DNA from 3 places in the Duganella sp. S19_KUP01_CR8 genome. Region 2 is predicted to be linked to each of the others. Evidence: predicted binding sites of a transcription regulator. Region 2 holds the regulator's gene; each other region holds the start of a gene.
The links. The regulator sigma-54, encoded in region 2, starts transcription at its own class of promoters, with help from an activator protein. The targets are predictions, from matches to a motif close to TGGCANGNAANCTGCTTT.
Positions count from the first base shown of each region.

Region 1: the regulator sigma-54 is predicted to act here: its motif matches at 1,640-1,657, upstream of V6M89_RS25100 (urease accessory protein UreD).
Region 3: the regulator sigma-54 is predicted to act here: its motif matches at 1,958-1,975, upstream of prpB (methylisocitrate lyase).

Region 1 is NZ_JAQQPR010000030.1:80,917-84,766, forward strand. Features, by position in the region: gene V6M89_RS25090 (NAD-dependent epimerase/dehydratase family protein) at 1-676, opposite strand, end outside; gene V6M89_RS25095 (PEP-CTERM sorting domain-containing protein) at 792-1,484, opposite strand; gene V6M89_RS25100 (urease accessory protein UreD) at 1,667-2,524, shown strand; gene V6M89_RS25105 (urease subunit gamma) at 2,533-2,835, shown strand; gene V6M89_RS25110 (urease subunit beta) at 2,847-3,173, shown strand; gene ureC (urease subunit alpha) at 3,175-3,850, shown strand, end outside.
Region 2 is NZ_JAQQPR010000009.1:158,871-162,720, forward strand. Features, by position in the region: gene lptB (LPS export ABC transporter ATP-binding protein) at 1-721, shown strand, start outside; gene V6M89_RS11635 (RNA polymerase factor sigma-54) at 727-2,205, shown strand; gene hpf (ribosome hibernation-promoting factor, HPF/YfiA family) at 2,283-2,642, shown strand; gene V6M89_RS11645 (alginate lyase family protein) at 2,741-3,676, shown strand; gene V6M89_RS11650 (enoyl-CoA hydratase/isomerase family protein) at 3,709-3,850, shown strand, end outside.
Region 3 is NZ_JAQQPR010000016.1:34,869-38,718, reverse strand. Features, by position in the region: gene V6M89_RS17155 (alpha/beta fold hydrolase) at 1-61, opposite strand, end outside; gene prpR (propionate catabolism operon regulatory protein PrpR) at 194-1,861, opposite strand; gene prpB (methylisocitrate lyase) at 2,015-2,902, shown strand; gene prpC (bifunctional 2-methylcitrate synthase/citrate synthase) at 3,013-3,850, shown strand, end outside.

The DNA of each region.
Region 1 (3,850 bases), on a different contig from region 2:
ACGAAGCCTCGCCGCTTTCGACGAAGTAGAACGCGCCCGCTTCGGTCTTCTCCAGCGCCAGCAGATACAGGTCGACCACGTCGTCGATGTGGACGTTGGACCAGATGTTCAAACCGCGTCCCACGTGGCGCACGATACCGCTCTTGCGGGCCTGCTTGAGCAGGCGTGGCAGCTGTACGCTGTCGCGCGGCAGCGCGCCGTGGCCGTAGATCAGCGTATTGCACAGCACCGCCGAACGCACGCCCTTGCCGGCGGCGGCCAGCACCAGGTCGTCGATGGCGACGCGCGCGGCCTTGTCGGCGGTGGGGGCGGGGAGTTGGTCTTCGAAGTAGATGCGGTCCGTGCCTTCGCCGCCGGAGGCGTCGCCGACGATGCTGGAACCGCTGGTGTGCAGGAATACTTTGCCGGAGCCGGCCAGCGCGTCGACGAAGGCTTCGACGGCGGCGCGGTTGTCGCTGCTGGCGGCGTTGATGACGGCGTCCGCCGCCTGCGCCTGGGCGATCAGCAGATCGCGGTCGTTCAAGGTGCCGACTACGCCGGTCACGCCGATCCTGGCCAGTTCATCCAGTTGTTCCGGCTTGCGCACCAGGCCTGTTACCTGATGGCCTGCGCTTACCAGTCCCGCTGCGATCGAACCGCCGATGAAGCCTGCTGCGCCAGTGACGAATACTTTCATGCTGTGCTCACTAATCAAATCGAGAAGCAAACAGTATGGGCATGAACGCCGCGCGCAAACAGCCCGCGCGGCGCAAAGTACTCTTGATTGTCGGGCAAGGATCAGGCTTGAAGTATCAAGCTTGCCCTTTGCGTTGCTTGCGCTTGGCGACCACGCCCAGCACGGCCAGGCCGGCCAGCAGCATGGCGTAGGCGTCCGCTTCCGGCACCGGCGCGGCGGCCACGGCGAAGGACAGGTTGTCGGCGTAGCCGTCGTTGTAGGAGCCGGCGTTGCGGATCATGGTCAGCGTGATGCCGACGTTGAGCGTGCCGACCGGGATGTAGCCTTGCGTGTCGCGCAGCAGCAGGCCGATTTGGTTGCCGCGGTCGGTGTTGGAGACCGGGCCAATGCTGGCTTGGGACAGTGTCGCGCCGCCGCTGCCGAAGAAGGTCGCGGTCAGTTCGGCGTTGTCGTTCTGCGAGTCGTAGCCGCCCAGCCAGGCCGACAGGTCGAAGCGCGAGGCGCCGGTGTTGATCGCCGCGCTCAGTGCGGACAGGTCGATGGTCTGGCTGGCGCTGGTCTTGGCCGAGTAGCCGCCGCCGAAGAAGTAGGTGCCGCGAGCCGCAGGGCCTGGATCGGCAAGCGATGGGAAGCCGCCGGCAGCGCCGTAATTGACGACTTCAAAACCCGGCGTGGTGGCCCAGCCGGCGGTGTTGCCGGTTTCGGCATTGCCGTTGGCGATCAGGTTGGAACCGAAGGTGCTCGCTTGCGCGGCTGGCGCCAGCGCCAGGGCAACCGCCACGGCGGCTGCAAAAGTAGTGAATCGCATTGCTGTCCTTGAAGGATATGAAAAACGGTGCTTATTTTACATGCAAATTTGACATAGGTAAAACGCGACGCCGACATGCCGTGCACCGTTGTGGTGCGTGGGGCTCTCTTTGGTGCGAAAAATGTCTTTACGGCCGGTGTAGCCCGTAATTCAGCTGGCATGACGCTTGCATTACGTCAGGCATGCCCGATACCACCGCATCCAGAGAACTCGCCGCCAGCCACAGTGCATGGCAGGCCAGCCTCGCCCTCGGTTTTGCCGACGACGCCGGCACCACCCGGTTGTTCGACAATCGCCACTACGGCCCGCTGCGCGTGCAGAAGGCGCTATACCCGGAGGACGCCAAGGTGTGCCACGCCATCGTGGTCCATCCGCCGGGCGGCGTGGTGGGCGGCGACCAGCTGGCGATCACGGTCGGCGTTGGCGCGCAGGCGCATGCCTTCCTCACCACCCCCGGCGCCGCCAAGTGGTACAAGGCCAACGGCAAGGTGTCGCGCCAGAGCGTGCGCCTGAGCGTGGGCGCTGGCGCCGCACTCGAATGGCTGCCGCAAGAAACCATCTTTTTTGATACCGCTAACGTGGTGCTGGAGCAGCACGTCGAACTGGCCGCCGGCGCCACCTACATCGGCTGCGAGATCCTCTGCATGGGCCGGCGCGGCTCCGGCGAAACCTTCAACACCGGCACCGTGACCCAGCGCAGCAGCATACGCCGCGACGGTCGGTTGATCTGGTGGGAGCAGGGCGCGATGCTGGCCGCTCGCCTCGACAGCCCGCTGGCGCTGAACGGCAAGACCGTCTGCGCCACGCTGATCGCCGCCGGCAAGCCGCTCAGCGCCGCCGTGCTGGCCGAGATCCGCGCCGATATTCAAGCCGACGGCGAACACGTTTTCGGCGTCACGCAAACCAAGGGCGTGTTGGTCGCGCGCCACCTGGGCGACGACAGCGAAACCGCGCGCCGCCTGATGCTGACCGTATGGCGCCGTTTGCGCCCGTACCTGCTGGAGCGCGCGGCCGTCACGCCGCGCATCTGGCAAACCTGAGAGACACCATGGACCTGACACCAAGAGAAAAAGACAAGCTGCTGATTTTCACCGCCGGCATCGTGGCGGAACGCCGCCTCGCGCGCGGCCTGAAGCTGAACTATCCGGAAGCGGTGGCGCTGATCACCTGCGCCATCATGGAAGGTGCGCGCGACGGCAAGACCGTGGCGCAGCTGATGTCCGAAGGCACCCGCATCCTCACCCGCGCCGACGTCATGGAAGGCATACCCGAAATGATCCCCGACATCCAGGTCGAAGCCACGTTCCCCGACGGCAGCAAGCTGGTGACCGTCCATAACCCCATCCCCTAAAGGAGATCATCATGATCCCAGGCGAATACATACTCGAAGAGGGCGAGATCGGCCTCAATGAAGGCCGCGCCACCGCGACCGTCGTGGTGACCAACCAGGGCGACCGGCCGGTGCAGGTTGGCTCGCATTTCCATTTTTTTGAGGTCAACACGGAGCTCAAGTTCGAGCGCTGGAAGGCCTACGGCATGCGCCTGAATATCGCCGCCGGCACCGCTGTGCGTTTCGAACCGGGCCAGCAGCGCACGGTGGAACTGGTGAAGCTGGGCGGCGATCAAAAAGTCTACGGCTTCAATGGCAAAGTCATGGGCAAGCTCGATCCCAATCCATCGAAGGGCTGACATGGCTACAATCTCGCGCCGCGCCTACTCGGAAATGTTCGGCCCCACCAAGGGCGATCGCATCCGCCTGGCCGACACCGAACTGTTTATCGAAATCGAACACGATTACGCCACCTACGGCGAGGAAGTCAAATTCGGCGGCGGCAAAGTGATCCGCGACGGCATGGGCCAGTCGCAGCGCGTGGCCGCCGACGTGATGGACACGGTGATCACCAACGCGGTGATCGTCGACCACTGGGGCATCGTCAAGGCCGACATCGGCCTGAAAAGCGGCATGATCGCCGCCATCGGCAAGGCCGGAAATCCGGACATCCAGCCGAATGTGACGATGGCCATCGGCGGCGCCACCGAGATCATCGCCGGCGAAGGCATGATCGTCACCGCCGGCGGGGTCGACACGCACATCCACTTCATCTGCCCGCAGCAGATCGAGGAAGCGCTGATGAGCGGCGTCACCACCATGATAGGCGGCGGCACCGGTCCGTCGGCCGGCACCTCGGCCACCACCTGCACGCCGGGACCGTGGCACCTGCATTCGATGCTGGGCGCGGCCGACGCCTTCCCGATGAACCTGGGCTTCCTCGGCAAGGGCAATGTCTCGCTGCCGGAGCCGCTGGAAGAACAGGTGCGTGCCGGCGCCATCGGCCTGAAGCTGCACGAGGACTGGGGCAGCACCC
Region 2 (3,850 bases):
ACGCGGCCTGCAAAAGACCTACGGCAAGCGCCAGGTCGTGCACGACGTGTCCCTGCAAGTCGAGTGCGGCGAAGTGGTGGGCCTGCTCGGCCCCAACGGCGCCGGCAAGACCACCTCGTTCTACATGATCGTCGGCCTGGTGCCGTCGGACGCCGGCAGCATCGATATCAGCGGCACCGATATCTCCTCGCTGCCGATCCACCGCCGCGCCTCGCTCGGCTTGTCCTACCTGCCGCAGGAAGCGTCGGTGTTCCGCAAGCTGACGGTGGAAGAAAATATCCGCGCCGTCCTCGAAATTCAGAAAGTGGACGGCAAGCCTTTATCCAAGGCTGCCATTGATGAACGGCTCAATACCCTGCTGGCCGATTTGCAAATCGAAAAGCTGCGCGAGAACCAGGCGCTGTCGCTGTCAGGCGGCGAGCGCCGCCGCGTGGAGATCGCGCGCGCACTGGCGACCAATCCGCGCTTCGTGCTGCTCGACGAACCATTCGCCGGGGTCGACCCGATCGCCGTGATTGAGATCCAGCGCATCGTGCGCTTCCTCAAGGAACGCGGCATCGGCGTCCTCATTACCGATCACAATGTGCGCGAGACGCTGGGCATCTGCGACCGCGCATATATCATCAACCAGGGCACGGTATTGGCTTCAGGCCGGCCAGACGACATCATCGCCAACGAATCGGTGCGTCGCGTGTATCTGGGTGAACACTTCCGTATGTAAAACCCATGAAACAGTCTTTGCAACTGCGCACGTCGCAGCACCTCGCGCTGACACCGCAATTGCAGCAGTCGATCCGGCTGCTGCAACTGTCGACGCTGGAGCTGCACCAGGAACTGGAACAGCTGCTGACCGATAATCCGCTGCTGGAGCGCCTCGACGACCCGCTGGACCGCTCGCTGCGGCTGCTGTCGGACGGCGCCATCAGCCAGCAAGCCCCGGTCGGCGACGCGCCGCCGGAAGGCCCGCCCAACGCGCAAGAGGCGCCGGCCGCCGACGCCGACAACTACGACGGCCCGGCCGCCGACACCGAAAGCACCAGCAGCGACGCCGACGTCGACTGGAGCGACGCCGGCCGCAGCAAGGCGCCCGACGACGAGGACTCGCGTCCGCAGCTGGAGGCCAGCCACTGCACGCTGCGCGAGCACCTGATGGAGCAGATGCGGGTGACGGTGCTGGAGATGCGTGACCGCGCGCTGGTCGAGCTGATCATCGACGCGCTGGACGAGAACGGCTACCTCGAAGAATCGCTGGAAGAAATCCTGGCCCGCCTGCCGGAAGAGCTGGAGCTGGAGATCGACGAGTTGCAGACCGCCTTGTCGATGCTGCAAAGCTTCGACCCGATGGGCGTGGGCGCGCGCAACGCGTCCGAATGCCTGGCGCTGCAGATCAAGCGTTTGCCGGCCATCCCGATGGTGACGCGGCGCATGGCGCTGGCGATTGTTGAAAATCATTTGACCTGGTTTGCCCAGCGCGATTTCAACAAACTGAAGAAGGCGCTGCTGTGCGACGACGAAGATTTGCGCGAAGCACAAACCGTCATCCGCCAGTGCAATCCGCATCCGGGTTCGGCGTTCGCGTCGGACGTGTCGGACTACGTGGTGCCGGACGTGATCGTCAAAAAAGCGCGCAACGGCTGGCAAGTGAGCCTGAACAACGACGTCATGCCACGCCTGCGCGTGAACGCCATGTACGCCAACCTGCTCAAGCAGGGAAAAGGCGAGGGCGCGATGGGCGCGCAGCTGCAGGAAGCGAAGTGGCTGATCAAAAATATGCGCCAGCGTTTCGACACGATTTTGCGCGTTGCACAAGCGATAGTAGAACGACAAAAGAACTTTTTCTCCCATGGTGCGGTTGCCATGCGCCCCCTTGTGCTTCGCGAAATTGCTGATACACTGGGACTACACGAGAGCACTATTTCTCGTGTAACAACTCAAAAATATATGCTGACCCCGCATGGCATGTTTGAGTTGAAATATTTCTTTGGTAGCCATGTCGCCACCGAAGCGGGGGGGGAAGCAAGTTCGACGGCGATACGTGCACTCATCGTGCAATTGACAGGAGCAGAAGACCCGAAAAATCCTTTATCCGACAGTAAGATTGCGGACATGCTGGGAGAACAAGGCATGGTGATTGCGCGACGCACTGTTGCCAAATATCGCGAAGCGTTGAAGATCCCGCCAGTCAGTCTCCGTAAATCTTTGTAGTTACTTGGTTCCTGCGCGCCCGGCAGTAATGGGCTCCGCACTAACCGTAAGAAGCGACATTATCTTTAGGAGTGTGTATGAATCTCACCATCAGTGGACATCATCTCGAAGTGACCTCGGCCATCCGTGAATACGTGCAGAACAAGCTGGAACGCGTCACCCGCCACTTTGATCAAGTGATTGATATTGCTGTCATCCTGACTGTAGATAACCTCAAAGAGAAAGAGAAACGCCAGAAGGCTGAAATCAACCTGCGTATGTCGGGCAAGACCGTCTACGTGGAAAGCCTGTCCCAAGACTTGTACGCCGCCATCGATACCTTGATCGACAAGCTGGATCGGCAGGTCATGAAATACAAAGCCAAGGTCCAAGAGCACGGCCACGATGCGATCAAGCATCTCCCGGATAGCTACGAACCCGCTGCCGCCGCCCTATAACAACGGCCCCGGCACCATCAAACTAAGGGTGCAGAGGCGCCCTTTTTTGCGTCCAAATGGTTTAGAGTAAACGTTTTCCAAACTTGGACGGGAGTGGCATGAAACGAGCTAAACTATTTACGGCATGGCTGCTGGCGCTGGCCGCCCCCACCGTGCTGGCCTGCACCGCGCCGCCGCCGGCCGTGATCGACATCGACGCCAACAGCTACTACTCGGATGCGCACCACTCCGTCATCGATCCGGTACTGCGGGCGCGCAATATCGCCAACACCAAGCCGATCGACGACTTCCTGGCCGAGGTGGCGCAGAACGCCAGCCAGGGCAACGCCGCCTGCGCGCTGGGCTGGCTGGAGAGCTGGGCCGGGCAGCGGGCCTTGCTGGGCAAGCTGTCCAGCGAGCAGGCCTGGTACGTGCGCAAGTGGACTTTGGGCGGCATGGCGCTGAGCTACGCCCGCGTCAAGCCGGCCGCCACCCCCGTCCAGCAGCAAACCATCGAAGCCTGGTTCAAGACGCTGGCCGACGCCACCATGGCGCACTCCGATGCCCACAAGGGCACGCGCAATAACCACTACTACTGGGAAGGCCTGGCGGTGACGGCGGTGGGCGGCGTCACGCATGACGAGCGCTACCTGGCCTGGGGCCGCAAGGTGTTCGAGCACGCGATGGCGCAGGTGGCGGCGGACGGTTCGCTGCCGGCGGAAATGGAGCGCGCGGCCAAGGCCTTGCACTACCACGTGTTCGCGGCCGTGCCGCTGGTGATGAGCGCGTCCATCCTGGACCTGCATTCCGCCAAACTGGACCAGCTGATGCGCTTCACGCTGGCCGCCGCGCAAGACCCGTCGGCGATGGAAAAGGCCACCGGTTTCACGCAGGAGCGGGCCAATGTCAGCGAGATGTCGTTCGCCATCGTCTACGCCCGGCACCAGGGCAGGGCGGAGCTGATGCCGCTCAAAGCCAACTTCCAGCCGCGCCTGGGCGGCGACCTCAACCTGGCCAATCCGCTGGAGCATCTGGCGCCCGGCAAGTCGCAGTAGAATAGGGTTTTTTCCACCACACCAAGCACCTCATGAGCGAATACGTCCACACCAGCGTCAGCAACGGAACCGGCTTCATCACGCTGGACCGGCCCAAGGCCTTGAACTCTTTATCGCTGGCGATGGTGCGCGATATCACGCAGGCGCTGATGGCGTGGCGCGACGATAGCGGCG
Region 3 (3,850 bases), on a different contig from region 2:
CGTAAGCCAGCGCCAGGCTGGCGGCGATGGTGGCGATACGTTGGGTGAGCGAGCGTGGCATGGTGACCTCCTTGGTTGTGACGTTGTGTCAAATAAGTGAGGCCATGCTATCGAACCGGCATTGCGCCGGCGACGACTACTGGATGAACGGTTTTTTTGAAAGGATGAGCGGTAGGCGGGCAGTACCGCCTGTCTAGCCGGTTTCGGCGCGCAGCTTGCGCCACAGGGTAGTGCGGCTGATGCCGAGGTAGTCGGCGGCGGCGTCGCGGCGGCCGCCAAAGCGGGCCAGCACGTCGGTCACGCTTTCGGCGGATGCGCGGGGCGCCGCGAGCGCCAGTGGCGGCGCGCCGGAGCTGAAGCCGATGGCCTGCGTGCCGGCGCTGTGCAGCGTGGCGGTGTTCGTCGTCAGTTCTGGCGCCACGCTCAGGACGAAGGCCGGCGTCAAGGCCTGCAATGGTTCGGCGGCCAGGAATAGCGCCAGGCGCTCGGTCAGGTTGCGCAGTTCGCGCACATTGCCGGGCCAGTCGTAGCGCTGCAGCAGCGGCGCGCAGGTCGCCATCTCGGCGTGCAGGTTGGGGTGCGGGCGCGCGCCCAGCGAGGCCAGTGCGTTCTTCAGCGACCATTCGGCCAGCGTCATCACGTCTTCCTGCCGCGCACGCAGCGGCGGCAGCGACAGGCGCAGCACCGCCAGCCGGTAGAACAGGTCGGCGCGGAAGCGGCCTTCGCGCACGCGCTGCTCCAGATCGCAGTGGGTGGCGCTGATGATGCGCACGTTGACGGCGATCGGCCGCGTGCCGCCCACCCGCACCACTTCACGTTCCTCCAGCACGCGCAGCAAGCGGGTTTGCAGCGTCAGCGGCATTTCGCCTATCTCGTCGAGGAACAGCGTGCCGCGATTGGCCGCTTCGAACAGGCCCGCGTGGCCGCCGCGCCGCGCGCCGGTGAAGGCGCCTTCCTCGTGGCCGAACAGTTCGGACTCCAGCAGCGATTCCGCAATCGCGCCGCAATTGACGGCGACGAAAGGCCTGTTCTGGCCCAGCGTGCGCGGACTCTCGCGATGGATGGCCTGCGCCACCAGTTCCTTGCCGCAGCCGGTTTCGCCTTGTATCAGCACGGTCGCCGGGGATTTCGCATACAGCACCACGGACTGGCGCAGCGCCTCCATCGCGTCGGAGTCGCCGCGCAGGTCGTTGATGCCGTGCTTGGCGCGCAGCGTGTCCGCCACCACGGCGCCGCGCGTGCGGCTGCGGTTCGATTCGAGTTGTGTCAGCCGCGCCATCTCCAGCGCGTCGTCGAAGGCGTGACGGATCGAGGCGGCCGAGTAGACGAACACGCCGGTCAGTCCCGCTTCCTCGGCCAGGTCGGTAATCAGGCCGGCGCCGACGATGGCCTTGATGCCGGCCGCTTTCAGGTCGTTGATCTGGGCGCGCGCGTCTTCCTCCGTCGCGTAGGTGCGCTGTTCGACGTCGAAGCCGAAGGTACCGGCGAATTCGGCCAGCTCCGGCAAGCGCTCCTGGTAGGTGACGATGCCGATGCGCTCCGACACCCGGCGCGCCCGCGCCAGTGCCTGCATCACGTCGAAGCCGCTGAACTTGGCGATCACCACCGGCACCGATAGCCGGCCTTTCAGATAGGCCGCGTTGGAACCGGCGGCGATGACGGCGTCGCATCGCTCGGTGGCCATGCGCTCGCGGATGTGGCGCGCCGCTTCGTCGAAGCCAAGGTTGATCGGCTCGATGGTGGCCAGGTCGTCGTATTCCAGCGTGATGTCGCGGAACAGGTCATACAGGCGCGAGACGGACACCGTCCAGATGACCGGTTTGTCGTTGATGTCGAAGGGCAGGGGAGTGGAATGGCGCATGTTTCAATTGTAGTTCATCTGTTTCGTTGTTTCAAATTGAAACGCTAGTGAAACGCTTGAAATACGTAAGTTATTGATTTATATAGGGTAGTAATCTGGCACGCCCCTTGCAATAGATACCCCAACTTCACTGCAACATTGAAAGGTCACAACATGAGTCAATACTCCGCAGGCGCCGCTTTCCGCAAAGCCGTCCAAGAAGAATCCCCATTGCAGGTAGTCGGCGCGATCAACGCCAATCACGCCCTGCTGGCCAAGCGCGCCGGCTTCAAGGCGATCTACCTGTCGGGTGGCGGCGTGGCGGCGGGTTCGCTCGGCCTGCCGGACCTGGGCATCTCCAGCCTGGACGACGTGCTGACCGACGTGCGCCGCATCACCGACGTGTGCGACCTGCCGCTGCTGGTCGACGTCGACACCGGCTTCGGCGCCTCCGCCTTCAACGTGGCGCGCACCGTCAAGTCGATGATCAAGTTCGGCGCCGCAGCGATGCACATCGAAGACCAGGTCGGCGCCAAGCGCTGTGGCCACCGTCCGGGCAAGGAGATCGTCTCCAAGCAGGAGATGGTTGACCGCATCGCCGCCGCCGTCGATGCGCGCACCGATGAAAACTTCGTCATCATGGCCCGCACCGATGCGCTGGCCGTCGAAGGCCTGGACGCCGCGATCGAACGCGCCGTCGCCTGCGTGGAAGCCGGCGCGGACATGATCTTCCCGGAAGCGATGATCAGCCTCGATATGTACAAAAAATTCGCCGCCGCCGTCAAGGTGCCGGTGCTGGCCAACATCACCGAATTCGGCTCGACGCCGTTGTTCACCGTGGACGAACTGCGTAGCGCCGATGTGGGCCTGGTGCTGTATCCACTGTCCGCCTTCCGCGCGATGAACAAGGCTGCGGAAAACGTCTACGGCGCGATCCGCCGTGACGGCACGCAGCAAAACGTGGTCGACACCATGCAAACCCGCGCCGAACTGTATGAGCGCATCAACTACCACAGCTTCGAGCAAAAGCTGGATGCCTTGTTCGCCGCACAGAAAAAATAATTGACCACCGCCGTCGTTCCCGCGCAGGCGGGAACCCATAGAACACGTGCATTCACGCTCAGCATGGATTCCCGCCTACGCGGGAATGACGGTATCACTGGAGACTTAGAATGACCGAAGCTACTTTCAAACCAAAAAAATCCGTCGCCCTGTCCGGCGTCACCGCTGGCAATACCGCACTGTGCTCCGTCGGCAAAACCGGCAACGACCTGCACTACCGTGGCTACGACATCCTGGACGTCGCCAGCACCTGCGAGTTCGAGGAAATCGCCTACCTGCTGGTACACGGCAAACTGCCGACCGCCGCCGAACTGAAAGGCTACAAGACCAAACTGCGTTCGCTGCGCGGCCTTCCAGCATCGCTGAAAGCGGCGCTGGAAGCACTGCCAGCATCGGCACACCCGATGGACGTGATGCGCACCGGCGTCTCGGTACTCGGCTGCACGCTGCCGGAAAAGGACGACCATAACGTGCCGGGCGCGCGCGACATCGCCGACCGCCTGATGGCTTCCTTCGGCTCGATGCTGCTGTACTGGTACCACTTCAGCCACAACGGCAAGCGCATCGACGTGGAAACCGACGACGACTCCATCGGCGGCCATTTCCTGCACCTGCTGCACGGCGAGAAGCCATCCGAAAGCTGGGTCCAGGCGATGCATACGTCGCTGATCCTGTACGCGGAACACGAGTTCAACGCCTCCACCTTCACCAGCCGCGTCATCGCCGGCACGGGTTCGGACATCCACTCCGCCATCACCGGCGCGATCGGCGCGCTGCGCGGCCCTAAACACGGCGGCGCCAACGAATTCGCCTTCGAGATCCAGAAGCGCTACGAAAACGCAGACGAAGCCGAAGCGGATATCCGCAACCGCGTCGCCAACAAGGAAGTCGTGATCGGTTTCGGCCATCCGGTGTACACCATCTCCGACCCGCGCAACGTCGTCATCA